3 regions of the Clostridioides sp. GD02367 genome follow, and region 1 is predicted to be linked to each of the others. Evidence: riboswitches for the same ligand, from Rfam matches in the RefSeq annotation. Region 1 holds a riboswitch; each other region holds the start of a gene.
What was found. A riboswitch is a leader RNA that binds a small molecule or an ion and turns the genes downstream of it on or off. The one in region 1 is predicted to bind FMN.

Region 1 (10,543 bases):
CATGGTCAAAATCCAAAAGTTAGAAAAGAGCAATATGATTGTGATATAACTTATGGTACAAATAATGAGTACGGATTTGACTACTTAAAGGACAATATGGTAATACACAAAGAGCAAAGAGTTCAAAGAGGATTAAATTATGCTATAGTGGATGAGGTTGACTCTATACTAATAGATGAAGCTAGAACACCGCTTATCATATCTGGGCCTGGCGACAAATCAACTCACTTATATTCAGATGCAAATACATTTGTGTTAACTCTAAAACCAGATGATTACGAATTAGAAGAAAAAGATAAGGCGGTATCTCTAACAGCATCAGGTATACAAAAGGCAGAAGTATATTTTAATGTTGATAATATAACTGATATATCTCATACAGAGTTATACCATCATATAAATCAGGCTTTAAGAGCGCATGTAATAATGAAGAAAGATGTTGACTATGTTGCTAAAGATGGAGAAATAGTAATAGTTGATGAGTTTACTGGTAGACTTATGTTTGGTAGAAGATATTCAGAAGGTTTACACCAAGCAATAGAAGCTAAAGAAGGTCTTAAAATACAAAGAGAATCTAAAACACTAGCTACTGTAACATTCCAAAACTACTTTAGAATGTATAAAAAACTTTCTGGTATGACTGGTACAGCAAAAACAGAAGAAGAAGAGTTTAAAGCAATTTATAAAATGGACGTTTTCCAAGTACCTACCAATAAGCTTATGGTAAGAGAAGATTTACCAGATTCTGTATACAAAAGTGAAATAGGTAAATTTAATGCTGTAGCACAAGAAATAATTGAAAGACATAAAGTTAATCAGCCAATACTTGTAGGTACAGTATCGATAGAAAAATCAGAATTATTATCACAAATATTAAAGAAAAAAGGCATTAAACATGAAGTATTAAATGCTAAGCATCATGATAAAGAGGCAGAGATAATAGCACAGGCTGGTAGATTAGGCGCTGTTACAATAGCTACAAATATGGCTGGTCGTGGTACAGATATAGTTTTAGGTGGAAACCCAGATTTCTTAACTAAGAGAGAAATGAGAAGAAATGGATTTAAAGAGGAAATAGTAAATAGGGTAGATACTCCAATAGAAGGTATACCTGTAAAAGGTAATGAGACTCTATTTGAAGCTAGAGCGGAGTATGAAAGACTATTTGAAAAGTTTAAACAACAAACACAAGAAGAACAAAAACAAGTTGTAGAAGCAGGTGGACTTGCTATAATTGGTACAGAGAGACATGAATCTCGAAGAATAGATAACCAGTTGAGAGGTCGTGCTGGTCGTCAAGGTGACCCAGGTAGTTCAAGATTTTATATAGGTCTTGATGATGACCTTATGAGATTGTTTGGAAGTGATAGGATATCTGGAATTGTAGATAAAATAGGTCTTGAAGAAGATATGCCAATAGAACATAGAATATTATCTAAATCTATTGAAGGAGCACAAAAGAAAGTTGAAGGTAAAAACTTTGGAATAAGAAAGCATGTACTTCAATACGATGATGTTATGAATAAACAAAGAGAAATAATATATGCAGAAAGAAAGCGTGTATTAGAAGGTGAAGATTTACAAGAGCAAATACAGTCAATGACTCATTCTATAATAGAGGAAGCTGTGACTCTTTATACACAAGATAAAGGGTTTGATGAAGATGGATTTAAAGAGCATATGTATAATCTGTTCTTACCAAAAGGTAGCATAGAGATACCAGAAATAGAAAAACTTAATCCAGTTGAAATAACAGAAAAAGTTTATGAAATAGCTATGAAGATATACACTTCAAAAGAAGAACAAGTAGGCTATGAAAGAATGAGAGAGGTTGAGAGAGTAATCTTACTTCAAGCTGTTGATAACCATTGGATAGACCATATAGATGCTATGGACCAATTACGTCAAGGTATCGGTCTTCGTGCTGTAGGTCAACAGGACCCAGTTATTGCTTATAAAATGGAAGGTTTTGACATGTTTGATGAAATGAATAAACATATCAAAGAAGATACTGTAAGATATTTATTTAATATAACAATAGAAACTCCAGTGGAAAGAAAAGCAGTTGTAGATGTTGAAAATCTATCTTCACCATCAGATGGGACACTTCCAACAAGTAAAACAGTTAAAAAAGATGAAAAAGTTGGAAGAAATGACTTATGCCCTTGTGGAAGTGGTAAAAAATATAAAAACTGTTGTGGTAGATAATCTTGGAGGATTAAATGTTAAAGATACAAGAGTATAGACATAGCGTGGAGCAAATAGCTTCAAATTTAGAAGAATTGAGGGTTTCTCTTTGACATAGCTTCATTGATGGAAAAGATGCAGATTAATGAAGAAAAGATGAACAAACAGGATTTTTGGAATGATAATGAGTTTGCTCAAAGAGTACTTCAAGAAAATAAATCTTTAAAAGAGACACTAGAAGAATATGAAAGTTTAAAAAATTTATTAGAAGATATAGAAGTATTAATTGAAATAGGTCTAGAAGAAGAGGATGATTCTGTAGAAAAGGATATAGAAAAGTCCATAGAATCAATAGAAGAAAAATTATCTGAAATTAAAATAAAAACTCTTCTAAGTGGAGAGTACGACAAAAATAATGCCATATTATCTATAAACGCTGGAACAGGTGGATTAGATGCCCAAGATTGGGCTCAGATGCTTTTGAGAATGTATATAAGATGGTCAGAAGGCAAGGGCTATAAAGTTAAGCTTTTAGATATAATATCAGACCCTGAAGCAGGAATAAAGACAGCTACAATTCTTGTAGAGGGAACAAATGCTTATGGATACTTAAAGAGTGAAAAAGGTGTTCATAGGTTGGTAAGAATATCTCCTTTTGACCCATCAGGAAAAAGACATACTTCATTTGCATCTATAGATGTAACACCAGAGCTAGATGAGAACATAGAAGTAGAAATTAATCCATCAGATTTAAAGATAGACACATATAGAGCATCTGGAGCTGGAGGGCAACATGTAAATACAACTGATTCAGCAGTTAGAATAACACATATCCCTACAGGTGTAGTAGTTCAGTGTCAAAATGAGAGGTCTCAACATCTAAATAAAGATAGAGCTATGAGATTTTTGATGGCAAAATTGATAGAATTAAAAGAATTGGAACAAAAAGAAAAAATAGAAGACATACAAGGGAAATATTCACAAATAACATGGGGTAGTCAAATTAGGTCATATGTTTTTCAACCATATAAATTGGTTAAAGACCATAGAACAAATGCTGAGTTTGGAAATGTAGATAGTGTAATGAATGGAAATATAGACCTATTTATTAATGAATACTTAAAAATGAATAAAACAGTTTAATAAATATGCACTGTAATTAAGAGATATGTATAAGAAGGTTAGTGCTTACTATGCACTTACAGCACTTAGGCTGAGGACGACAACCCTCAGCCTTCGTTCTGTTTATTATTATACTTATGAAAAAACTAACATTAGGAGTGAAAAAATTGGATATAAATCAAATCTTAAAAAAAGAATTTAATCTTAGAGATGAGCAAATAAACAATACATTAAAACTTATTGATGAGGGTAATACAATACCATTTATAGCTAGGTACAGAAAAGAAATGACTGGTGAGATGAGTGATGTCACACTAAGAGAATTTCATGAAAAATTGATGTATTTAAGAAACCTTCAAAGTAGAAAAGATGATGTAGTTAGACTAATAGATGAGCAAGGAAAGCTAACAGATGAAATAACAAAAAATATAGAAAAAGCAAAGACATTACAAGAAGTAGAAGATATCTATGCTCCATATAAACAAAAGAAAAGAACTAGAGCAATAATAGCTAAGGAAAAGGGATTAGAAAACTTAGCATTGTCAATACTAGAGAATAGTCTAGATAGTATAGAAATAGAAGCAAAGAATTATATTGATGAGGAGAAAGAAGTTCTTTCTGTTGAAGATGCATTAAAAGGTGCGAGAGATATAATTGCAGAATTAGTTTCAGATGATGCTAAGATTAGAAAATATATAAGAGAATTAGCTTTAAGAGAAGGCATGATAGTTAGCAAAAGTTCTACTGATGAGAAATCAGTTTATGATATGTATTATGATTATAATGAAGCAGTAAAGAGTATGGCTCCACATAGAGTTTTGGCGATAAATCGAGGAGAAAAAGAGAACTTCCTAAAAGTTAAGTTAGAAATAAATAATGATAAAGTTTTAAATTACATAATAAATGAATATGTAAATGATAAAAATTTCAAAAATAAAGAAGAAATCGTAAGCTCAATAGAAGATTCTTATAAAAGATTAATTTTTCCATCAATAGAAAGAGAAATAAGAAATCATTTAACAGAAATAGCTCAAGAAAGAGCTATAAGTGTATTTGGAAAAAATGTTAAAAGTTTATTGCTTCAACCACCAGTTAAAGACAAGGTAGTTATGGGATTTGACCCCGCATTTAGAACTGGATGTAAAATAGCTATAGTAGATAAAAATGGTAAACTATTAGATTATACAACAGTATACCCAACAGACCCTCAAAATAATGTGGAAGGGGCAAAGAAAGTTTTAAAAGGATTGATTGAAAAATATGATATAGATATAATTTCAATCGGTAATGGTACTGCATCTAGAGAATCAGAAACTTTTGTATCAGAAATGATAAAAGAGATAGATAGGGAAGTACAATATGTTATAGTTAGTGAAGCTGGAGCCTCTGTTTATTCGGCATCTGAACTTGCGAACGAAGAACATCCAGATATAAATGTATCAATAAGGGGAGCTATATCTATAGCTAGAAGATTACAAGACCCATTAGCAGAGCTTGTAAAAATAGACCCTAAAAGTATAGGTGTAGGTCAATATCAGCATGATTTAAATAAAAAGAGACTAGAAGAAGTACTAGATGGTGTTGTTGAAGATTCTGTAAACAGTGTTGGAGTAGATTTAAATACAGCATCATACTCTCTACTAGAGCATATTGCAGGAATAAGTAAGGCCATTGCAAAAAACATAATAGCATATAGAGAAGAAAATGGAGACTTCACATCAAGAGTACAACTTAAAAAAGTAAAAAGACTTGGACCTCAAGCATTTACTCAATGTGCTGGATTTATGAGAATCTTAGATGGTAAAAACCCACTAGATAATACAGGTGTGCATCCTGAAAGTTATGATATATGCAAAAAAATGATTGAGATAATAGGATACTCTTTAAATGATATAAAAAATAAAAATATAGAAGAAATAGATGAGAGAATAAAAGAGATTGGATTGAGAGAATTAAGTGAAAAACTGGAAGTAGGTCAAGTCACTTTAAGAGATATTATATCTGAAATTAAAAAGCCAGGAAGAGACCCAAGAGAAGAAGGAATAAAACCTATTCTTAGAACTGATGTCTTAAAAATTGAAGACATACAAGAAGGAATGTCTTTAAAAGGTACAATAAGAAATGTTGTAGATTTTGGTGCATTTGTAGATATCGGAATAAAAAATGATGGATTAGTCCATAAATCAGAAATGAGTAATAGCTTTGTAAAAGACCCTATGAGTATTGTTACAGTAGGAGATATAGTCGATGTAAAAGTTATTGGAATTGACTTAAATAAAAAGAGAGTAGCTCTATCAATGAAAAAATAAATAAGCTTATGTATGTTTGTTTTTGATACTATATTTGTAAGTATGATTTATAGAATATATAAGTATTAAAAAAGTGTAAAATTATATTGTAAAAAACAATGTTAGAAAGAAATACGAGAGTCTTGAAAATCAGGAGGAAAATGAATGATTTTTATAAAAAATGGTAAAATAAATACCGTAACAAATGGAATAATTCAAGGAGATATCCTTATAGATGAAGGAAAAATAATAGAAATAGGGGAAAATCTAATAGCACCTTTAGATGTTGATATAATAGATGCAAGTAATAAACTTGTGTTCCCTGGATTTATAGATGCTCATACTCATTTGGGGCTATGGGAAGATGGCATAGGTTTTGAAGGGGCAGATGGAAATGAAGAAACTGACCCAATAACACCACAACTAAATCCTATAGATGGTATTAATCCAATGGATAGAACATTTAAAGAAGCTTTTGAAGGTGGTATAACTTCTGTATGTACAACACCTGGAAGTGCAAATGTTATGGGTGGTCAATGTATAGCCATAAAAACATATGGAAGAAGAATTGACAAAATGGTAATAAAAAATCCAGTTGCATCTAAAATAGCATTTGGAGAAAATCCAAAAAGTTGTTATGGTCAAGATGATAAATCTCCACAGACTAGAATGGCTATAGCGGCTTTGCTTAGAGAGAACTTAAAAAAAGCAGAAGAATATCTAGAGGATATTGATGTATATGAGAGCCATGATGATGAAGACTGTGAAAAGCCTGAATATGATATAAAAATGGAAAGCTTAATACCTGTATTGAGGAGAGAAATTCCATTTAAGGCACATGCTCATAGAGCTGATGATATGTTTACAGCAATAAGAATTGCAAAAGAATTTAACTTAAAACTTACATTAGACCATTGTACAGAAGGTCATCTTGTTGTAGAAGAATTAGTAGAAGAAGGATTTCCTGTAATAGTAGGCCCATCTTTATCAGAAAGGTCTAAGTTTGAACTTAGAAACTTGACATTTAATACAGCTGGAATACTTTCAAATGCAGGTCTTGATGTATGTATAATGACAGACCATCCAGTGATACCAGTTCAATATCTTCCAATATGTGCAGGCATAGCTGTTAAACATGGTATGAAAGAAGAAAAGGCAATAGAATCAATTACAATAAATCCAGCTAAGACTTTAGGAATAGAAGATAAAGTAGGTTCTATAGAAGTTGGTAAAGATGCAGACATAGTAATATGGGATAATTCCCCACTAGAGATTCAAAGTAATGTGCTTTACACTATAATAAATGGAAAAATAGTATATGAGAAAAAATAACTTGACAATTATTAAAAAATTAACTAATATAAGAGTGTAAGGAAAATTAAAAAATCAAAGAAGATCTTCGGGGCAGGGCGAAATTCCCTACCGGCGGTATAGCCCGCGAACTACTTAGGTGGTTGATTTGGTGAGATTCCAAAGCCGACAGTAAAGTCTGGATGAGAGAAGATATTTATGGAATATAAATAAGTTTATTTTAGTTTGTTTAAACTATGTCCATAAAAACTCGAAGATAGGATCTTCGAGTTTTTTGTTTTTCCTAAAAAATATAAACTATTGATTAGGAGGAAAGTAGTTATGCAAAATACAGTAAAAAGAGGAAATATGATTTCAACAAGAACTTTGGTGGTTATGTCAATTTTATCTGCAATATCTTATTTATTGATGTTTATTCAAGCCCCAATACCAGGTATTTTTCCAGATTTCTTAAAAATTGACTTATCAGATATCCCAGCAATATTTGGCGGAATGTCTTTAGGACCATTAGTTGGATTTGGTGTAGTTGTAGTAAAAAATATACTACAAATGATAACAGCGACAACAACTGGAGGAGTAGGAGAATTTGCAAATATATTAATTGGTGGCTCTTATGTACTTATACTTTGTTATTCATATAAGAGAAGTAAAGATTTAAAAGGTGTAGTAATTGGATTTGTATTAGGAACAATAACTATGACTATAATTGGTTCATTGGTGAATTATTTTGTAATGTTACCACTTTATGGGCAATTAATGGGACTAGATGCTATAATAGGTCTAGGTTCAGCTATAAACCCTCAAGTTCATGATTTATTTACTTTTGTAATTTGGATGATAGCTCCATTTAATGTATTAAAGGCTGTTGTAATATCCTTAGTAACGTTACCACTTTACAAAAAAATGGGTAATGTAATAAAAAAATAATTAGACAAGAAAATATAAAATTTTAAAATTAAACGCATTGAATAGCCATAATTTATTTGTAACTTCAGTCCTACACTGTGATTGATATATTAAATATATTATGGCTTTATTAATTTATCAAAAATTGTATATAAAATAAGAAATATTTAGACAAGTTTAATTTTTGAAATAAAGGAAGAATTAAAACGATTAACTATTAAAATACTAAAAAGGTATCTATAATACACAAAGCGAATTTATAATAAACAAAAAATAAAGATATTATTAAAAATAAATAAAGATTTATGCTTTATTTATTAATAATATCTAATTTAATAATGATAGGGGTGTATATAGATGAACATATCTAAAAAATTGAAAAATTTATTTTTAGATGATAAAGGGTATTATTTTAATAGTAATTGGGAAAATATTCATATAGGTATTGATAACTCAAAATTGGAAAAGTCTTTAAAGTATATTACAAATGAATATATTGAAAATATGGAAAGTGTAAAGTATGATTATCGTGAATTAAAAAATATAAAAAATCAAACTGATGGGATGTGTATACTAGCAATAAGGCAGAATTATAAAGCACTAGAGTATATAAAAGAACAAACAGAAGAATTATGTTTAGAGGCGATAAGATATAACTATAAAGCACTAGAATATGTAAAAGAACAGACAGAGTATATATGTCTTGAAGCCATAAAAAAGGACTGTAATGCACTTAAATATGTAAGAAATAAAACTGATGAGCTTATTATAAAAGTAATAAGGTGTTCTTCTAATATAGATGTTGTAAGTATTTTAAAAGCTTTAGAAGTTCAAACAAGGAGTATATGTTTAGAAGCAATTAAAAAAGATGGTAGATGTCTTGCATATGTTAGAGAGCAGAGCGAAGAATTATGTATGGAAGCGATTAGGCAAAATTATAAAGCACTACAATATGTAAAAAATCAAACAGATAAAATGTGTATAGAAGCTGTAAATCAAAATGGTATGGCATTGCAATATGTAAATAAGCAAACAGATAATATATGTATGGAAGCTGTCAAACAAGATGGAAGAAGTCTACAGTTCGTTAATAATAAGACAGAAGCAATATGTATAAAAGCCATAAGATATCTAGATAAAAGATATAATATTAAAGATGTGTTAAGTTACATAGATAGCTATACAGAAGATATATGTATAGAAATTGTAAGGCGAAATGGAAAGATGTTAATGTATATAAAAAATCAAACAGAGAGAATGTGCATTGAAGCAGTAAAGGAAAATTATAAATCTCTCAAGTATGTAAAAGAACAATCTGAGAAAATATGTAGAGAAGCCTTAAAGCAGAATTGCAAGGCAAAGGAATATGTGAAGATTTATATTGAAGAATGTATATAAGATTTAGATAGGATTATTAATATTGAAAGATAAAAAAGATAAATAGAAGTACTTTATAATAATTGAGGCTTATACTATAATTAATTAAGCAGTGATATAAATTCACATGACGATTATATCAAAATGGAGATGAATTAATGGCAAAAATATATTTGGAAAATGAAAGCAAAACTAGAGAAATAGGATATAAATTAGGTAAACTCTTAAAAGAAGGTAGTGTTATCTGTTTAGTAGGAGATTTAGGGGCTGGGAAAACTACAATGACACAAAGTTTGGCAGATTCATTAGGCATAAAAGACTATATAACAAGTCCAACTTTTACTATAATAAATGAATATGAAGGCAAAGTACCTTTGTATCATTTTGATGTATATAGAATAGGTAGCAGTGATGAAATGTATGATATTGGATATGAGGAATATGTAAATTCAAATGGAATTTGCATAATTGAATGGGCTAATCTAATAGAAGATATACTTCCAAAAGAATATTTAAATATAGAATTAAAATATAAAGATGAAGGAAGAGAAATGATATTAACTCCAAAGGGAGAGTTTTACAAAGAGATAGTTGAGGAGTTGATTAAATAATGAAAATACTAGGTATGGATACATCTTCTATGGCAGCAAGTGTGTCAGTTGTAGAAGATGATAGCTTAATATGTGGGTTTACAGTAAATAACAAAAAAACTCATTCGCAAAAACTTATGCCAATGATAGAAAGTATGTTGAACATGAGTGATTTAAGTATAAAAGATATAGATTTATTAGCTATATGTATAGGTCCTGGCTCATTTACAGGTCTTAGAATAGGTATGGCTACAGTAAAAGCTATGGCTCATGTAAATAATATACCAATAATAGCAGTGAATTCTTTGGAATCCCTAGCAAATAACATGAATCTATGTGAGAGGAAGATATGTTGTATATTAGATGCACAGAAAAATCAAGTCTATTCAGCTAAATATAAACTTGAGAATGGAGAGCTAATAGAATTAGAGGGTGTTAATGTTGTAGAATTTGATACTTTATTAGAGGAAATAGTATCAAGTGATGAAGAATTTATAGTAGTTGGAGAAGCTGTATATAAATATAAAGATAGGTTAGAGAATGTAAAAAATATAAAAATACCTTCGCCAGTTAACAATGTGTCTAATGCAGGAAGTTTATGTTCTTTGGCATTAAGTAAATATAATAAAAATATAGATGTACATACTTGTTATACAATAAATCCTATGTATATCAGAAAATCTCAAGCTGAAGTACAATATGATGAAAAAATGAAGAGGCTAAATGATGAAAGATAATACAAAACTAATAGTAGATGATATA
Region 2 (10,543 bases), on a different contig from region 1:
TAATATCATTTTTTAAATTTTTAAGATAAGAATCAAGCATCACAGCTCTTATGTTTTCATACTTTATTGAATCTGGAAGTTTTCTTTTTATGTTATTTAAATTATCATATCCTACTTTTTCACAAACTTCTAAAATCATTTGCTTTTCATCTTCATTGTAGAAATTTTCTAATTCTAAATCAAACGATATACTATGTCCATCCTTTACATAGTCATGGGCATATCCAATAATAGTCGATAATGAAATCTCTAGTTCTTGGCTAATACTTTGTATATCCTTGCCTTGATTTAATAAATCTAATGCTATTTCATTATTTTTTCTACTTTCTCCATCTAGTATTAACTTCCTTTTACCCTTTTTTTCCCAAGTAACATTAATATCATTTTCTCTTACATATTGTTTGACTTCATCCAAAATACTAGCTCCATACTTTTTAATTTTTACTCCACCTATACCTGAAATGTCCTTCAGTTGCTCTTCATCAATTGGATATCTTCCACTTATTTCTTTCAGTGTCTTATTGGATAAAATCATATATGGGAGTACTTTTTCTTTTATTGCATATTCACCTCTAATACTTAATAGTTTTTCATATAGAGCTTTATCTGAATTAACTTCAAAGAACTCACTATTAACATTATATAAATCGACATTTTTTTCTTCACTTTTTTTGTTTATGTTGTTTTTTTCGACATGTTCTTTAATTATTGTTTCAAAATCTCTACCATATTTTTGATACTTAATTTCCCCTACTCCAGATATATCTAACATCTCTTCTTTATTAACTGGATAACTGCTAGACATAGCCCTAAGTGTCCCATCACCAAATACCATATATGGAGCTATTCTTTCTTCACTTGCTATTGAATGTCTAAGCTCTCTTAAAGCACTATATAACTCATCTTCTACTTCTAATGATTTTGTCATCACGATTTCTTTAAATTCAACTTTCACTTGACCTTTTAAAACTTTCATAGACATATCATTCAATCTTATGGTTGGAAAACTTCCTCTATTTCCATTACCTAAAGTCTCAACTAAATCCAAGAATCCATGGGAAACCAATGTATTTATAAAGTTCTTTAAATCTTCATTTGAATAGTCTTTCATAATATTATATGTAGATAAAGTATTCAATTCAAGTTGTAAAATCTTTTTATTCTTAGAACCTCTAAGTACATCTACAATGGTAGTAACACCATAACTTCTTTTCATTCTAGCTACACATGAAATAACTTTTTGAGCATCTATAGTTTTATCTACTATTTCACCTTCTACTAAACAGTTACTACAATTATTACAATCTTCTATATAGTTTTCTCCAAAGTAATTCAATATTGTCCTTCTATAACATGAATTACTGTAAACCAAGTCAATCATATATTGAAGCTTTTTGTGTTGAAATAACTTTCTTTCAGGATTCTCAACTCCAATATCGATTAAATATTTTTGTATATGTACATCTCCTGGAGAAAACAAAAGCACACATTCACTTTTCTCTCCATCTCTACCAGCTCTACCTATTTCTTGATAGTAATTTTCTATACTCTGAGGCATGTTGTAGTGTATAACCCATCTTATATTAGGTTTATCAATACCCATTCCAAATGCATTTGTTGCTACCATTATATCCACATCATCATTTATAAAATCTTCTTGATTTTTACTTCTTTCATTTTTAGATAAACCTGCATGATATTTTGATACAGATATATTTCTCTTAGATAATCCATTATGTATGTTTTCAACTTCCTTTCTAGTTGCAGCATATATAATTCCAGACTCATTTTTATGATTTTTAATATAATCTAAAATATATTTATTTTTACTAGATGATTTTACTATGTTTATTGATAAGTTTTCTCTATCAAAACCGGTTATATAATAGTCTGGATTTTCTAGACATAATAAATTTATTATATCAGCTCGTACCTCTTCTGAAGCGGTTGCTGTAAAGGCTGTAATTATAGGTCTTTTAGGTAAATTCTTTATAAAATCAGAAATCCTTCTATAACTCAATCTAAAATCATGCCCCCATTGAGACACACAATGTGCTTCATCTATTGCAATTTGACTTATGTTGTTATTATTTATTAGTTCAATAAACTCATATGCATCTAATCTCTCTGGAGCAATATAGAGTATTTTATAATTATTTTTTCTAATATTATTTAATATCTCATTAAATTCTTTATTGCTCAGTGAACTATTTATGAAAGCAGCATTAATCCCCATAGTCTTTAAAGCATCTACTTGGTCTTTCATAAGAGATATAAGTGGAGAAATTACTATTGTCATCCCATCTAATATCAATGCTGGAAGTTGATAACAAATAGATTTACCACCTCCAGTTGGCATTATAGCTAGTACATCTTTTTCACTCAAAATAGAATGTATTATAGATTCTTGACCTTTTCTAAAGCTTGTATATCCATAGTATTTTGATAGTATTTCTAAAAGTTTTTCATTCATATATTTCTCTCCTAATTTAAATTAATTAGACTTCTTTCCTGATTATGTTCAAATTTTTATTTTTATATTCACAATCCCAGTATTTCAAAGTTTATAGACGTTCTATATTATATATTAACATATATTTCGAAAAAAATTGTTTGCAAAGTAAAATAATTTATGATACATTCTAAATATAAATTTAATACTTAATCTTCGGGGTAGGGTGAAATTCCCAATCGGCGGTATAGCCCGCGAGCCAAGCTAAAACTTGGTTGATTTGGTTAAATTCCAAAGCCGACAGTAAAGTCTGGATGGAAGAAGATATGTTTAATGAGTTTTTTGTAGAGCTGTTTTATTGTGCTCTTATTAAACATTTATTGTAGATTATTCTAAACCCTGAGTTAATTCTCAGGGTTTTTTGTTTAAAAATTATCTAATTAAACAGGAGGTGTACACATCTTGAATTTTGTGAATCAAAAAGAAAAAGATATTTATTATATGAAAAAAGCTCTTGAATTAGCTAAAAAAGGGGAAGGTTTTACAAGTCCAAATCCACTGGTTGGGTGTGTAATTGTTAAAGATAGTGAGATAATAGGCAAAGGATATCATGAGAAATTCGGCTCTAATCATGCTGAAGTAAATGCTATAAACAGTGCTAAACAAAGTTTAAAAGACTCTACTCTTTATGTGAATTTAGAACCATGTTCTCATCATGGTAAAACACCACCTTGTGTTGATAAAATTATTCAAAATAAAGTTAAAAGGGTTGTCATATCTACACTAGACCCAAACCCACTTGTTTGTGGTAATGGAGTAAAAAAATTAAAAGATAACAACATTGATGTTACTGTAGGAATATTAGAAGAAGAAGCAAAACAATTAAATGAAATATTCTTTTATTACATAAAAAATAAAAAACCTCTTTGTATTGTAAAATCGGCAGTAAGTCTAGATGGTAAAATTGCTACAAAATCACTAGAATCAAAATGGATATCTAATGAGTCTTCAAGATACCTAACTCATAAATACAGAAATAAGTATCATAGTATAATGGTTGGTATAAACACAGTTTTAAATGATAATCCCTTGCTAACTTGTAGACTTAATCAAGATGAAGTGTCTCATCCTACAAGAATAGTAATAGATACAAATCTGAGATTACCAGTTAACAGTAATTTAGTTAAAGATAAAACTAGTAAAACTATAGTTTTCACATGTTGTGAAGACAGTAAAAAATTATCAGTATTAAAAGAAAAGAATGTTGAAGTCATAATTTCTCCTAAGAAAAATGGCTTAGTTGATTTAAAATTTGTAATGTATAAACTAGGAGAACTAAACATTGATTCTGTACTAGTTGAAGGGGGTTCTACACTTAATGACAGTCTATTTAGAAATAAATTAGTTGATAAGGTCAAACTATTTTTATCCCCTAAAATTATAGGTGGTAAAGACGCACCTACATTTGTTTCTGGAGAAGGAGTAACTCGTCTAGCAGATTCAACACAACTAGTAATTAATGATGTAACTTTAATAGATGGAGATGTTTTGATAGAATCTGATGTTTTAAAATAAATTTTATGAATATATGTACAGGAGGTCATAATGTTTACTGGCATAGTAGAAGAAGTTGGAATACTTAGAAAAATTACTGCTAATGGCAAAAGCGGACAAGTAACCATACTATCAAACAAAATATTAGATGGTACAAATCTTGGAGATAGTATCGCTGTAAATGGAGTTTGTCTAACTGTTTCAAAACTAGGAAAAAATGAGTTTACAGCAGATGTTATGATGGAGACAATTCGTTCTACAAATTTAGGCTCATTAAATACAAATGACAAAGTAAACCTTGAAAGAGCCATGAGCCTTTCTTCAAGATTCGGAGGTCACATAGTAACAGGGCATGTTGATGGTAAAGGTACTATTTGTAAGTTTGAAAAAGACGAAAATGCAGTTTTAGTGAGCATACGACCAGTAAAAAAACTCTTATCATCAATGATACTTAAAGGTTCAGTTGCCATTGATGGTGTAAGTTTAACTATATCATATTTGGATGATGAAATATTCAAAGTTTCTGTCATACCTCATACTAAATTGAATACTACTCTCTTAACAAAAAATGTTGGAGACTTTGTTAATTTAGAAAGTGATGTAATTGGAAAGTATGTTAATAATTTTATGATTAATAACTACAAGGAATTAAATTCTAATAGTAGTAATTGTAAATCAAATATAGATAAAGATTTTTTATTTAAAAATGGTTTTTAAAAATGATAAAGGAGTGAATTATATGTTTAATACTATTGAAGAAGCTATAAAAGATATAAAAAATGGAAAGATGGTAATTGTTGTTGATGATGAAAGTAGAGAAAATGAAGGAGATTTACTGATGGCAGCTGAGATGGCTACCCCTGAATCAATAAATTTTATGGCTACATATGGTAGAGGTCTAATTTGTCTACCTGCTACTGAAAAAAAATTTAAAAGTTTAAATATACCTCTTATGGTCAGAGAAAATACAGATACATTTCAAACAGCATTTACTGTTACTATAGATGGTGCAGATACTCTAACTGGTATATCTGCATATGAAAGAGCTGAAACTGTAAAATTATTCTGTGATGAGAATTCTACAAGTAAGGATTTCAAAACTCCTGGTCATATTTTCCCTCTAATAGCAAAAACTGGTGGAGTCCTTGTTAGAGATGGACATACAGAAGCTTCTGTAGACCTAGCTAGACTTGCAGGGTTTAAAGAAATTGGTCTTATATGTGAAATAATGAAAGATGATGGTACAATGGCAAGAGTTGATGATTTAATGATTTTTAAAGAAAAACATAATTTGAAAATTATCACTATAAAAGACCTTATAGAATATCGTAAAACAAATGAAACTACTATAGAAAAGGTATCTAGCGCTTTCCTTCCAACAAAATATGGTAACTTTGAAATCATAGGATATAAAGATACATATTCAAATGAAGAACATATTGCCCTTACTTATGGAAATATAAATAAAGAAAATACTCTAGTTAGACTTCATTCTGAATGTTTAACAGGCGATGTGTTCCACTCTTTAAAATGTGATTGTGGATTACAATTAGAATCTTCTATGAAGAAAATCGTAGAAAATGGAAATGGTGTTTTAATTTATATGAAACAAGAAGGTAGGGGTATTGGTCTTTTAAATAAAATTAAAGCTTATAAACTTCAAGAAGAAGGTTATGATACTGTAGAAGCAAATCTAATGCTTGGATTTGAAGAAGATATGAGAGATTTTTATATGGCTGCTCAAATATTAAAAAATTTAAACATAAAAAGTATAAGCCTTTTAAGTAATAATCCTGATAAAATAAATCAGTTAGAGAAATATGGAATAAAAATCAACAATAGAGTTCCTATTAACGAAGAGATTAATGACTTTAATAAGCTATATCTAAAAACTAAAAAAGATAAAATGGGACATCTATTGGATATTATATAAGTTATTAATATGATTTTTTTCTACTAAGTAATTATTTGCAATTAATATTAAATATATTTATAAATATAAATCTATAACATAAATAAAATTGGAGGAAATAAAAAATGATATATGAAGGAAAACTTATTGGAAAAGATTTAAAGATAGGTATAATAAATTCTCGTTTTAATGAATTTATAACATCAAAACTTTTATCAGGTGCTGAAGATTGCCTTTTAAGACATGATGTTTCTCCAGAGAATATAGAAATAGCTTGGGTACCTGGAGCTTTTGAAATCCCTCTTGTTGCTCAGAAAATGTCTAAAAGTGGTAAGTATGATGCTATAATCTGTTTAGGATGTGTTATAAGAGGAGCTACATCTCATTATGATTATGTATGTAGCGAAGTATCTAAGGGTATAGCAAAAGTATCTTTAGACAATGAATTGCCTGTTATTTTTGGAATCGTAACTACAGAAAATATTGAACAAGCCATTGAAAGAGCAGGTACAAAGGCTGGAAATAAAGGTTATGATTGTGCTATGAGTGCATTAGAAATGGTAAATTTATTTAAATCTCTAGATTAAATAATATCATTATTAAATAGTAGTATTGATTAAATATCAAAATCTGTCTAAATAACATAAAATACTAAATACCAAAAGGACAAAACATATTTGTTCTTTTGGTACTTAATAATTTCAAATATAATATATCTAACCTCCTACCCATTAGAATATATAAAACCTGTATACTTTTATATACTAACAATTCTATCTTGATGTATTTTTTTCAATATATAGTTTTTTGAAATTATTTATAATATCATCTACCTGAACTATCTCTCCAATATCTTCATAATTATTAGAGCTTCCTATATTATTCACATATATTTTTAAACCAGAATATACACAATCATTATGTAAGTTTTTAATGATATAAGACAGATTCTTAAAATCAATCTCATTGTAATCAAAAAAATCTACTGCTTCAGCTCCTCCATTTTTTACATATGAAATGGCAATTGCTCTACTTGTAAAGGATATGGAAATATAATTTTCTTCACAATTACTCAAAACAATATTTTGTTTAGAAAAAATTATTTTGCGACATCCTAACTGCATAAAAAATTCTTGCAATATTTTTATGTCTATACTTAATGCATCATCTGGAATTAATATATACAAAGCTGATTTCTTAATAGAAACTTTTGCTTGTATATCTCTAATAAATTTTTCAGTTTCTCCTTCAAATAGATAATAATAAAAAGGCACATTTGGAATGGGATGTATTGAAAATGATACACTCTCTTTTAGGTCATTATCTTTATTATAAAAAATAAAACAATCATGGCATACTACAACAATATATTCCTTCTTATTGAACAATTTGCATACCCCCTCTAAGATATAAATTAATCATCAAAGTTACTTTAAAAATCTTAAAATAATTATAAATACGATTCTAAATATAAAATACCACAAAGATATATATATTACTATTAAAGCTATTGTTTTTATTTATAACATAGATTAATACTATACTAATTATCTATTTTATTATTTTTTTAATATACAATACAATATAATTAAGAGTAAGTGGCAATAAAATACTATGATTTAATATGTGCTTATTAAATATTTATGAGGAGAATAAATTATGAAAACATATTCAATACAAGATTTAACACCAGATAAACGTAACCTTATAGAAAAATATTCTCTTACTTTAAATGAGAATTTAATTTGGGAGTTTAAACATGGTAAATACCACACTATAAAATACTTCACACACAAGTTTGCAGTTAAAGAATCTGTTCTAGCTCTTTTGTTCAACATACACAAATTGTGCTATGCTAAAATAAAATACTTTGAGTCAAATTTTTCAAAATATGAACCTTATAAGTACAGTTATCAAGATGGATTTGTTAAATGTGAAATATATGATATGAGTTTTATGTTGCATAAATACAGTAATATAATGATAGATTTGAGAAATTTACAAGAAATCAAAACTATAGAAGAGTTTAGATTATTTTGTAATCACTTAGAAAGTTTTGAATACAATTTACAAGACTTAATTATATAACATTTTAGAGAAAATAAATCTTAGGAAAAAATTTATAGTAAGTAAACTATTTTAAAAAATAAACTATATAATAAAAAATATTACTGGAATTAAAAATTCCAGTAATATAAATTAATTAAATATTTTATTTATATAACTTACGTGTACTTCAATCTATCAAAATAGTTTTGTGATTTCTTATCCTAAATTTTCCTCTGGTAATTCCTTGTGCCACTCTGATACATTTTCTAAACCTTCTATTTCATCTGCAATAAATACAGGGTCTTTTATTCCAGATTTTTTTTGACTTGTGTAATCTTTTAAAGCGATAAATGCATACTTTCCTAAAAGCGATATTGCGATTAAGTTTATTATAGCCATCAATGCCATAAATAAGTCTGCTAGATTCCAAACTACTTCTACTTGAGTAAGAGAACCAAATAAAACCATACCTACAACGAAAACTCTAAATATATTAAGTTTAGTCTTGCTTCCACTCATAAATTCCATATTTGATTCTCCATAATAGTAATTACCTACTATAGAACTAAATGCAAATAAGAATATACAAACTGCTATAAATATGTTCCCCATTGGTCCTATATGATGAGTTAAAGCTTCTTGAGCCAATTCAATTCCAGTTGCCCCACTACTAGCATAATCTGAATATAATAATACCATAAATGCTGTACAGCTACATATGATTATAGTATCAGTAAAAACACCTAAAGATTGAATTAAACCTTGTTTTACTGGATGAGTTACATGTGCTGTTGCAGCAGCATTAGGAGCACTACCCATACCTGCTTCATTAGAGAATAGACCTCTCTTCACTCCAGTCATTACAACTCCCATAAAAGTACCAATTGCCATTCCTTTAAAATCAAATGCACTTTCAACTATTAACGCTATAATTTTTGGTATCTCTGTTATATTCATTCCAACTATAGCTAAAGCAACCAATATATATAATCCTGCAAATACAGGAACTATTATCTCAGAAACTTTTGCAACTCTATGTACTCCACCAAAAATAACTATTGCAGTTAAAATTCCAAGACCTATTCCCATAGCCATTTTACTTATTCCAAATGCATTATTAAATGCAAGCGAAACAGTATTTGCTTGAACTGCATTGAATACAAAACCATAACATATAGTTATAAGTATTGAAAATAAAACTCCCATCCATTTCTTATTTAGACCTTGCTCCATATAATATGCTGGACCACCTCTAAAAGCTTGACCATTTTTAACTTTGTAAATCTGAGCTAATGTACTCTCAACAAAGCTAGAAGCAGAACCAATTAATGCTATAAGCCACATCCAAAATACAGCACCAGGACCACCTGCCACTACTGCAATTGCTATTCCAGCTATATTTCCAGTCCCAACTCTTGAAGATGTACTTATACAAAATGCTTGGAATGAAGATATCTTCCCTTCCTTTTTTGCACTTTTATTTGCTGTACCATCACCCAGAAGTCTAAACATTTCTATAAAATATCTGAATTGTACAAAATTTGTTTTAATAGTAAAGTAAATACCAACTACAACCAACATTATAATTAAGATATACGACCATAAGTAATTGTTTACAAATACTACTGCATTATTAATGCCTGTTAAAATACCATTTAAAAAATCCATTATATTAATTACCCCCTATTTAGTTTTGTTTTCTTAATAAATCTTAAAATCAAAAAAATGAATAATTCCTTGTTAAAAATTCATTAATTTAATTATAATATTTATAAAATCAAATTACAAGGTTTGAAATGAATAATTTTTTTAATATATTGCAGTTTTATATTCAAAATCAATTTTTTTTTATTGTTTTTATAATATAGATATATTTAATATTTTATAATTACTTCTAAATACAATAAATTCTATTTCTAATAGTATATTTTTTTGTTTGTCGTTTAATATTATTACTAATGAGATTATTTTAAAATTTATTTAAATAACAAAAATTTTCTTTAAATTCTGTCAATTTCTCAGAAACTTTGTTAAATAATATACTTTTATGCATCCATTGAAAAAACAATAAAAAAGTAATACTATATATAGTACTAGCATTAGGCACAAAATAATACAAATGGAGGTACTTATATTATGGAATTTCAACAAATAATAGCTATATGTATATTTTTAATAGTTATGGCAGCTATTATTACAGAGAAGGTAAACCGATCTGTAGCAGCTGTTGGTGGTGCACTATTAATGATAATTTTCAATATACTTACACTTGATGAAGGATTGAGCCATATAGATTTCAACACTATTGGTGTATTAGTTGGTATGATGCTATTTGTCGCTGTTGTCAAAAACTCAGGGCTATTTGAATACATAGCTATCTGGACTGCAAAGAAAGCCAAAGGAGACCCGTGGAAAATAATGATTTGTTTTGCTATTATAACGGCTATTTTATCTGCTATATTAGATAATGTTACCACTGTCTTACTTATTGGTCCAATGACTATAGTTATCACACAAATATTGGGACTTAATCCAGTTCCCTTTTTAATAACACAAATTTTAGCTTCCAATATAGG
Region 3 (10,543 bases), on a different contig from region 1:
TTAAACAATCATTCCTATATTACTTATATAATTTATACTACTATTTTCTAAATTTCTATCAAAATTATTTTCTATCTTTACTTTATCTTTTAATTTCAATGGACTTATTTCTATATACCTGTCTTTATCTTCAAAGTATTCTTCAATAAAATTATTTTCTATTCCATAGTAATAAACACACTTAAAACTACTTAATAGCTTCTTTACTGATTCATAGGATTTTATTTCTTTTGATAGTAAATAAGTCTCTTCTATCTTTTTACCTCTTGTTATATTTATAATGAACTGATTTTTTTTACACTCTATAAAAACTCCTTCTTCTAAAAAATTCTCTATCAAGTCTAGGTTTATGAGTTTTTGTAATATATCAAAATTTATATTTATAGCTTTTGGGTTCAAGTTTAGATTTGTTGAAATGCTCTTAATTAATTGAATAATAATCTTTGGAAAAAGAATTACTTGTATATTTAATTTATCATGACTAGAATTTATAACTTTATATTTTATTGAATAGTCGTTTATATTTATTGGAATGTATTGTGTTATTTCAAATTCAATCATATTTAATATATCTCTTTTTTTCTTAGTATCTAGAATTTCAATATTTCTAATTACTATATCTTGAGTTTGAATATTAAAGTATAAATTTTTATATGATATTTTTAATTTACCTATCTCCTCTTTTACAAATCTAACTACATCTTCTATATATCTAACCTTAATAACATCTTTGCTATCGTTTTTTATATTAAAATTTATTTCTTTTGTAATTGATTTATCTATAAAAATTTTTTTGTGATTTTTTCTTAAAAATACAATCCTTATATAATCATCATTTATCTCTAAATTTAAAATTTTTTTAATTATAACCATCTCCTTTAATTAAGCTATAAAAATGCATATATAAAAATACTACTTAGGATAAAATTGTTTAGAGTTTACATTTACACTTATATCTGCACCACTATCACTTATAACAAGTTCAAATTTGCCAGATGTACTTTGAGGAACTGGAACAGTATTCAAATACCCTTTTTCCTTTAGAGATTCTACGCTTAAAGATTGTGTTATGTTTTCATCATCATTAATAGCCATGCTCGCTGCTGTTACTATGTTGGCAGCATTTGTATAATCTGCATTTAGTTTTGCACTCTCTTGAACCTTACTGTACTTAACTAATGCTATACTAGATATAACACCTAAAATTGTTACTACTACAATCATTTCAACAAGTGTAAATCCCTTTCGTTTTTTATTTATCAATTAAATATTCTCTCCTTTTAAAAATTTTATTAGATAAAATTTATTTTTTTCTTAAAAACTAGTAACTGCATCGAACATGGGAATAACCATAGATAAAATAAAAATTCCGATAATTAATCCCATAAATATAATTAAAATAGGTTCTATAAATTTCATTATTTGCTCTATTTTATTATTTAATTCACTTTCATAGAATTTATTTATTACATCTAAGCTTTTATCTAGTTTTCCACTTTCTTCTCCTGTATTTGTCATTGAAATAAATAATTTAGGAAAGATATTTGCTAAATTCAAAGACTTACCTATACTATTTCCCTTTTTTATATAGTTATTGGAAATATTTAATCTTTCACAAATAAATTCATTATCTACAACACTTGCTGACATTTCTATAGCTTCCACTATTTGTATTCCACTACTAATTAAAATAGATAAAGCTCTAGAAAATCTGGTTGTAACTACTAACTGATTAATTTTTCTTACAAAAGGCATTTTAAATTTCAGAGAATTAATCAATTTTTTTACATTATCATTTGTTCTAAAAAAATAAACAGTTGCTATTAAAAATAATAAAAAACTAAGCATAAGATAACCTATGTTATTTGTAACTATTGTGGATATTCCTATTAAAACTCTTGTTATCAAAGGTGGTTCAATTCCATTACTTGCAAAAACCACCTGAAAATTAGGTATTACAAATATGAATATAAATATCATTGACATGATAGATAATGCTATGAGTATTATTGGATAGATTGAAATATTTATTATTTTCATTTTTAATTTGTATTCTTTATCATAATAATTAGATAAATCATTCATTATTATATCTAGGCTTCCACTAGTTTCCCCTGCTCTTATCATGCTTATAAAGAATTTAGAAAATGTACCTGTTACCTGAAATGAATCTGCTATTGAGTTACCTTTTTGGATGTGATTTGATACTATATTAAGCAAATTTCTTACTTTTTTACTAGACTGACCCTCAATGACTTCAAATATCTTTGTAATTTCACATCCAGATTCTAATAATATACCTATCTCTTTGCAAATTACTCTAACTTCTTTATCACTAATTCTATTTAATATTAAATAAAATTTCTCTAAATTATAAAATATACTTTTAGACAATCTCATGTACTATAATTCCTTCCAAATTATATTAGTTGCAATTAAATAAACACAATATTTTTTAATTTAATACATTTAATTTTGTCTAACTTAAATATAAGTTATGTTCAAACATTTTAATTAAAGTAAATTAAATGAAGTTAACTATATAATTCAATTAAATCATTTCATTTACTACTAAACATTCTTCTAATGTTGTTATTTTTTCATTTATTAGTCTTTTACAACTATCTTCAAATGTTATCATTCCATTTTTTTGTGCCACTTCTTTAATACTACTAGAATCATCTATATTTCTTATACATGTTTTTATGTCATCATTTACTTCTAGTATTTCATAAATTGCTGTTCTTCCAAAATACCCTTTGTCATTACATCTTTCACAACCTACAGCTACTTTAGTATTTACATCTCCACTAAAATTGTCTTTTATCATAATCTCATGACTACAATGATTACAAACTTTTCTAACCAATTTTTGAGAGATAACACCTATAAGAGACGCATTTAAAAGATATGGTGGTATTTGCATTTCTAATAATCTAGCTATAGAAGACACTGCATCATTAGTGTGCAAAGTACTTATAACTAAATGACCTGTTATAGCTGCTCTTACTGCTATTTTAGCTGTTTCTGCATCTCTTATTTCTCCGACCATTATTATATCTGGGTCTTGTCTTAATATTGCTCTAAGACCCACCTCAAAACTTAATCCTATTTTTGAATTTACTTGTATCTGACTTATTCCATCCATCTTATACTCTACTGGATTTTCTATAGTCATTATATTTTTATTTATACCTTTTAAATCATTTAATAAGGAATATACTGTTGTAGTCTTTCCGCTGCCTGTAGGGCCTGTCACTAGTAATATTCCTGCTCTTTTACTTATTATATTACTTATAGACTTTATTGCTTCTTTTGAAAAGCCCAGTTCTAGCTTATCTTTTAAGAAAGTATCTCTATTAAGTATTCTTAAAACAATTTTTTCACCATATACAGTTGGTATTGATGAAACTCTAATATCAATTAGGTCACCTCCCAACTTTATATCTACTCTACCATCTTGTGGAAGTCTTTTTTCCGTTATATCCATTGAGGCCTTTAATTTCACTACAGTAGATAATGATGGATATATATCGATTAAAAACTTTGATACTTCTTTTAATTCTCCATCTACCCTCATTCTCACTATTAAATGCTTTTCAAATGGCTCTATATGTATATCACTTGCATTTTCTTTTATAGCTTTTTCTAAAAGATTTTCAAATAATTTTTTTGCATAATCTTCATCAAGTTCAAAGTTATTGTAATATTTATCAATCTTCTCACTTATAAGTTCTTTTTTCTCTTTTTTCAATATAATTTCTTTACCTGTAGCCAATCTCAAATCCTGTATGGCATATATATCTTCATCTTCTATTTCTACTACTAAATTATCATCTTGAAATTCTACTGGAAATACATTATATTTTTTTGCAAGCTTTTCTGGTATTAACATTGGTAAACTGCTTTCCTCTAATATAATCTTAATCACCCTTTATATACTTTAATTTATTAGGTATATTCATTTTTTTCATAGAGATATTTTCTTCAGTTTTTATACTTACTTTCATTGGATAAGTCGTTTGTATACTGTCTAAATATTCACTGCCTTTATCCACATAATCAGAGAGTTTATCCTTATCCCCAATGCATTTTATTTCATAAGGTTGTGCTACAGGAACTCCATTTATATTTATATGGCTTCCTGCAAGTACAACTTCTGAATACTGATTGATTCTTTGGCCATTTATTTCTATGTATTTTGCTCCATTTACTTTTAGTTCATTTACAACTTTTACAAGTATTTTATTATAGTCTATACTATTTGCTATATTCCCTGTTTTTTCATCTATAGCATCTATACTTACTATTATTCCACTGCCCTTTACATCTGAATATGATAGATTTTCTCTAAGAGCTTCTATTTCTGAGATTTCTTTAGAATTTTTTTGATTACTTTTCATTGAATCAATTTCTTTATCTAATTTATCCTTTTCCTTTTTTAATTCCTTTATAGACTTTCCTGTCAATTTTATTTCTTTTCTTATTGACTTATCTTTACTTGTATAAACTGTTTCTTCATTACTATAATCTCTAAATATGGTTCCAACAAGTATACCTAAAATAGTACTCGCTAGTATTATAAACACATATGGTTTTTTCATACTGTATTGCTCCTTACAAATTTATTTTTATATGATAATTTTCTTTAATTAAACCTTGAGCCTTTATATATATTTATTATATCAAACTTATATATTAAAATTCATCTTTAGTATATAATATCATACATCAAAAAAAGCAAAATGGCATAGCTTCACAGCTACACCAATTTACTAAAAGTTATATTTTATAATTATCATCTGATTTAAGATATATATTCTTATACATTTTTCTCATATTTTGAAATTCTATTAACTAGTTTATCTCTTAATTTTCCAACTTCATCAAATCTCATATTAGGGATATAGTAACTTTCTATAATATCATGTTTAGACTTCGCTCTCTTAAGATTTAATACAGCCCAACAAATTAAATCATCCAAAACTTTCTCATCAAATTTAATATCTTCTTCATATTTAAGTAATTTTTCTCTATTTAAAAATTGATTTAAATTAATGGTTTCCTCTTCTTTAAAAGTTGCGCTTGTAGTTATACCAATATCTAAGTCAGTCAATAGTACAGTCTCAACTTTTTCTGGTATAAGTGGATAATGATAAACTTCTACATTTAAACCTTTTTCAATAGCTTTCTTATACACTTTGTTTAATAATGTAGTTTTTCCAGTGCCTATTTCACCATCTAAATAATAAACCTTATTTACATCTTTTAATATGTTTTCTGTATAATCTAAACATCCTACAGGAGTTATAGCTGAACCAAATAAATGCTTCTCTCTTTTCAAATTTCCTGTGCTTTCAACTCCATCAAACAATTTTTTAATAAATTCTTCTGTAACTAGATTCACTTTACCATAATCCATACAATCAGAATATTTTTCCTCTATATCTCTAAAGATTGGTTCTGACGCTTTTAAAAATTTAAACGCCCTTTTAAATGCATTACTAATATCCTTATCATATCCCGATATTTCTTGTCTATTTTTTTCTAACTCTTCTGTGTTCCAGTAATCGCCTAAATTAATTATCTCGTCCAAAGCTCCTGGTAACTTTGGGTCCATAGTGTGTGGAGCAGTTGCATCCATAAGTACCACGCCTAATTCCTTTATAACTACACCGTCCAATGAACTTGGGTCAGAAGGACAGTTATATAATTCAATATCATATCCTCTACTTAAAAATTCTTTATAAATTTTTTTCATAAGTGAGGATTTTCCTACTCCAGGACCACCTTTTAAACAAAAAACTCTTTTTACATTTTCAGGAATTATATATTCAAAAAAAGAATATGAGCCTTGTGATGTGTTTCCACCTGGAAATGCCTTCTTTACCTTTCCTTCCATATTAGCGCCTCCTCATAATTTACAATATCTCTTAATTAAGATATTAATATTATACGAGTTTTGTTACAACTTTATGCTTTTGATAAATCTAAAACTTATCATTTAATACCAATAAAAAATTAATTTTATCTAATTATAGTAGATTCTATACTATGTGATTTAACTTTTATATGCTTTTATCTGGAAGTCTAATTTAACTCTTTATACAGTAATATAGTTGTATCTTATTCAAATCCAATTGTTTCCATTATGATTTTATGTTAAAATAATATTACAAAATACATCTGTTTTTCTTCAGAAACGGGTGAAATTCCCTATCGGCGGTAAAAGCCCGCGAGCCTTATGGCATAATTTGGTCAGATTCCAAAGCCGACAGTAAAATCTGGATGGTAGAAGAAAATAGTATATGAGTACCTTTATGTAATTTTACATGAGTAATCTATACAACTCCTTCAACTACCGTATTTATTCATGAAATTAAACACATTCGAGGTACCTAAGATGTAGGTGCTTTTTTTGTTGTTTATTTTATAACTATTCTGTACTTATAAAATCTATTATATAAAAGATTGGAGTGTTATCATGAAACAAAAATGGATAGTATTAATTATAATCTGTATTGGTGTATTTATGTCTACTCTTGATGGAAGTATACTAAATATTGCAAATCCTACAATTGCTACTGACTTTAAAATTAACATGTCACAGATTCAGTGGGTTGTAACAGCTTATATGCTTGTCGTTACAGCAACTATGTTATTTTTTGGAAAGCTCGGTGATAAGGTAGGTTCAAATCGTCTATACACATTAGGATTTTTTGTATTCACAATAGGTTCTTTTCTGTGTAGTGTATCACACAACTTATCTACATTAATTTCTTCAAGAATATTTCAAGCAGTTGGGGCAAGTATTTTAATGGCAACTGGACTTGGTATAGTTTCTAATGCATTTCCAGCAAATGAAAAAGGAAAGGCTATAGGAATCACTGGCGCTGTAGTTGGTATAGGAAATATGAGTGGTCCTGTAATTGGAGGGATACTTTTAGAACATTTTGGATGGCCTTCTATTTTTATTATCAATATACCTATTGGTATCATAGCAGTTTTTCTTGGAATTAAATTTCTTCCTAGACCTGCTTTAGATGAACAAAACAAGAGCTTTGATATTCCAGGTCTTCTGCTATTTGCAACTTGTACTACACTTATATTACTTGCGATGAATGGAAAAGGAAACACAAGATTGTATCTAGGTATAGCATCACTTATCATCTTCTTATTATTAGCATTAAGAGAAGTAAAATTTGAACAGAGCTTTATTGATTTACCTTTATTTAAAAATAGAAATTTCACTGTAGGCAATATTATTGGAATCGCTTGTTACTTCCCTCAAATGGCAGTATCTTTCCTACTTCCATTTTATTTAGAACAATTAAAAAATCTATCTCCTATGATGGCTGGTTCTGTAATGACTGTCCATCCACTTATTATGGTACTTATAGCACCTATTGCAGGTTCTCTTTCTGATAAACATGGTGCAAAGAATATTCTAACAACATCTTTTTCATTTATGACTATTTCACTCGTTGGAATGGCACTTTTAAAAGCAGATTCACCATTATATCTTTTAATTGTATGTTTAGTTATTTTCGGACTCGGACTAGGTGCTTTTAGTTCACCAAACAATAGTAGCATTCTTGCAGATGTTCCTCCTCAGAAACAAGGATATGGAGGCAGCTTTCTTGCAACGGTTCGTAATTTATCATTTGCTCTTGGAACAGCATTTTTTAGTAGCTTCTTTGCACAAAGCCTTACATATAATCAAAATTTCAAAAGCCATACAGCAGCCTATGTTATAGCTAGTAATCAATCTTATTGGATTGCTGCAACAGTATGCTTTATAGGACTTATACTAACTATTTTCTTTATGAGAAAAACAGAGAAATCTATTTCTTAGATAAAATTTATTTCTGATTTCATCAGTGACTAAGTTTTTAAATATACCAATTTATATCAAACCTTGCAGTTTTTTTAATTTATAACAATAAATTGCTAATATCTATTGTTTATAAACAACAAGGATGCCAAAAAATATCCATTAGGACTATTTTGAGGCATCCTATATTTTATTTTGATATTAATATAGTTATAACTAATCTACCGTTATCTCATATCCATGTTGATTATATTGATTTACAATTTCTTCCCATAATTCTTCAACACCAGTCTTTTTTAATGAGGAAACAGGGATTACTTTTTCGCTACTTTCCATTTGTAATTTTTTTCTTATTATGCTTATATGTTTTTGATATTGTCCTCTAGATATTTTATCTGCCTTAGTTGCAATAATCACGCAGTTATATCCGAAGTGTTTTATCCATTCATACATAAGCTTATCATCTGCTGTAGGCTCATGTCTAATATCTACAAGTAGAAATATAGAACATAATTCTTGTCTACTTTCTAGATATCTTTCCATTATGCCTCCCCATTTTTCTTTTTCAGACTTAGCTATCTTTGCATATCCATAACCTGGAAGGTCCACAAAATAAAATTCATTATTTATTAGATAAAAGTTTATAGTTCTAGTTTTCCCTGGTGTTTGACTAGTTCTAGCAAAGTTTCTTCTATTAAGCAATGTATTTATTATTGATGATTTCCCAACATTTGACCTACCAGCTAATGCTATCTCTGGAATACCTTCTGCTGGATACTGTGATTTATTCACAGCACTCATAGTTATCTCTGAACTTCTAATTTTCATTCTTCTCACCACTCTTTAACAAAGCTTGTTCTAATACTTCATCCATATGTTCTACAAGTACAAACTCCATTTTTTCTTTTACATTTTCTGGTATCTCATCTAAATCAGCTTCACATTCTTTAGGAATTAATACTTTTGTTATACCAGCTCTATGAGCTGCTAATAATTTTTCTTTAACTCCTCCTACAGCTAATACTCTACCTCTTAAAGTTATCTCTCCTGTCATAGCTATATTGCCTGGGACAGGTCTTTTAGTAAGTGCTGAAATTACTGCAAGAGCCATAGTTATACCAGCTGATGGTCCATCTTTTGGAACAGCACCTTCTGGAATGTGTATATGAATATCATTTGTCTTATAAAAATCTGGGTCTATATCAAACTTGTCCACTATTGATCTTATATAAGATATACCTGTCTTAGCAGATTCCTTCATAACATCTCCTAGCTTCCCAGTCAATACAATTTCGCCTTTACCTTTAAGTACATTTACTTCTACTTCAAGTGTAACTCCACCAACTGCTGTCCATGCAAGACCATTTACTAATCCTATTTGAGGATTAACTTCTGCAAGTTGATACTTAAACATGTCTTTTCCAAGATATGTCTCTAAGTCAGACTTATTTACAATAACTTCTTCAAGAGTTGGGTCTTCAACATATTTTTTTGCAACTTTTCTACAAATTTTACCAATAGTTCTTTCTAGTGTTCTTACACCTGCTTCTCTTGTATAATGATTTATTATACTTCTTAAAGTCTCATCATCCATTTTTATGAAGTTTTCTTTTAAAGCATGCTCTTTAATTTGTTTTGGAAGTAAATATTTTTTTGCTATATTTAATTTTTCCTCTTCTATATATCCAGATACTTCTATTATTTCCATTCTATCTAATAATGGTCTTGGTATATTACCTAGACTGTTTGCTGTTGTAACAAATAGTATTTTTGATAAATCAAAAGGTATTTCTAAGTAGTGGTCTACAAAATCCTTATTTTGCTCTGGGTCTAATACTTCTAGCATTGCTGAAGCTGGGTCACCTTTATAATCTGCTGCCATTTTATCTATCTCATCAAATAAAAATACAGGATTTTTTGTTTGTGCTTCTTTTACTCCATTGATTATTCTTCCTGGAATTGAACCTACATAAGTTCTTCTATGACCTCTTATTTCTGCTTCATCTCTAACTCCACCTAAAGATATTCTTACAAACTTTCTATTCAACGCTCTAGCTATTGATTTTACTATAGATGTCTTTCCTGTTCCTGGAGGACCAACTAGACATATTATAGGACCTTTAAGTGATTTAGCAAGTGTTCTTATAGCTAAGTATTCTAGTATTCTTTCTTTTACTTTCTCTAATCCATAATGGTCTTCATCTAGTATAGCATTTGCCTTATTTATATCCAGCTTATCTTTTGTTTCCTTATTCCATGGCAATGAAAATATAGTATCCAAGTAGTTTCTACTTACAGATACATCTGGAGACATTGAAGATATCTTTGAAAATTTATCTATTTCTTTTTCTATTTTTTCCTTAGTTGTCTTAGGTGCTTTTATTTTTTTAAGCTTTTCTCTGTATTCATCAGCTTCAGAATTTATATCTTCTTCTTCACCTAATTCTTTTTGTATTGCTTTTAATTGTTCTCTAAGGTAATATTCTTTTTGAACTTTATTCATCTGTTTTTTAACTCTTAAAGTTATCTTCTTCTCTATTTTTAGTATATCTATCTCCTCTAATAATATAGAATAAATAAGCTCAAGTCTTTTCTTAATATCAAATTCTTCTAATATTTCTTGTTTTTGGCTTGACTTTAGATATATATTGGCAGCTATTGTATCTATAAATCTATCAACATCTTCTATATCAGCCAAAGATATTAATA

Region 2: another riboswitch for FMN. It lies ahead of ribD (bifunctional diaminohydroxyphosphoribosylaminopyrimidine deaminase/5-amino-6-(5-phosphoribosylamino)uracil reductase RibD); the one in region 1 lies ahead of Q3223_RS11705 (ECF transporter S component).
Region 3: another riboswitch for FMN. It lies ahead of Q3223_RS13615 (MFS transporter); the one in region 1 lies ahead of Q3223_RS11705 (ECF transporter S component).

What each region holds. Positions count from the first base shown of each region.
Region 1 is NZ_JBJODK010000007.1:159,946-170,488, reverse strand. It holds gene secA (preprotein translocase subunit SecA) at 1-2,208, shown strand, start outside; one part of gene prfB (peptide chain release factor 2) at 2,223-2,297, shown strand; one part of gene prfB (peptide chain release factor 2) at 2,299-3,330, shown strand; gene Q3223_RS11715 (Tex family protein) at 3,477-5,618, shown strand; gene Q3223_RS11710 (amidohydrolase) at 5,763-6,929, shown strand; FMN riboswitch at 6,989-7,106, shown strand; gene Q3223_RS11705 (ECF transporter S component) at 7,230-7,835, shown strand; gene Q3223_RS11700 (DUF4116 domain-containing protein) at 8,172-9,212, shown strand; gene tsaE (tRNA (adenosine(37)-N6)-threonylcarbamoyltransferase complex ATPase subunit type 1 TsaE) at 9,350-9,802, shown strand; gene tsaB (tRNA (adenosine(37)-N6)-threonylcarbamoyltransferase complex dimerization subunit type 1 TsaB) at 9,802-10,518, shown strand; gene rimI (ribosomal protein S18-alanine N-acetyltransferase) at 10,508-10,543, shown strand, end outside.
Region 2 is NZ_JBJODK010000014.1:19,319-29,861, forward strand. It holds gene recQ (DNA helicase RecQ) at 1-2,473, opposite strand, end outside; FMN riboswitch at 2,661-2,782, shown strand; gene ribD (bifunctional diaminohydroxyphosphoribosylaminopyrimidine deaminase/5-amino-6-(5-phosphoribosylamino)uracil reductase RibD) at 2,915-4,027, shown strand; gene Q3223_RS15940 (riboflavin synthase) at 4,058-4,723, shown strand; gene Q3223_RS15945 (bifunctional 3,4-dihydroxy-2-butanone-4-phosphate synthase/GTP cyclohydrolase II) at 4,746-5,939, shown strand; gene ribE (6,7-dimethyl-8-ribityllumazine synthase) at 6,044-6,505, shown strand; gene Q3223_RS15955 (hypothetical protein) at 6,692-7,306, opposite strand; gene Q3223_RS15960 (hypothetical protein) at 7,578-8,006, shown strand; gene Q3223_RS15965 (sodium:alanine symporter family protein) at 8,184-9,635, opposite strand; gene Q3223_RS15970 (ArsB/NhaD family transporter) at 10,104-10,543, shown strand, end outside.
Region 3 is NZ_JBJODK010000010.1:37,385-47,927, reverse strand. It holds gene Q3223_RS13645 (pilus assembly protein PilM) at 1-873, opposite strand; gene Q3223_RS13640 (type II secretion system protein) at 913-1,263, opposite strand; gene Q3223_RS13635 (type II secretion system F family protein) at 1,315-2,400, opposite strand; gene Q3223_RS13630 (GspE/PulE family protein) at 2,552-3,895, opposite strand; gene Q3223_RS13625 (DUF881 domain-containing protein) at 3,924-4,604, opposite strand; gene Q3223_RS13620 (ATP-binding protein) at 4,823-5,902, opposite strand; FMN riboswitch at 6,189-6,304, shown strand; gene Q3223_RS13615 (MFS transporter) at 6,485-7,855, shown strand; gene yihA (ribosome biogenesis GTP-binding protein YihA/YsxC) at 8,051-8,662, opposite strand; gene lon (endopeptidase La) at 8,652-10,543, opposite strand, start outside.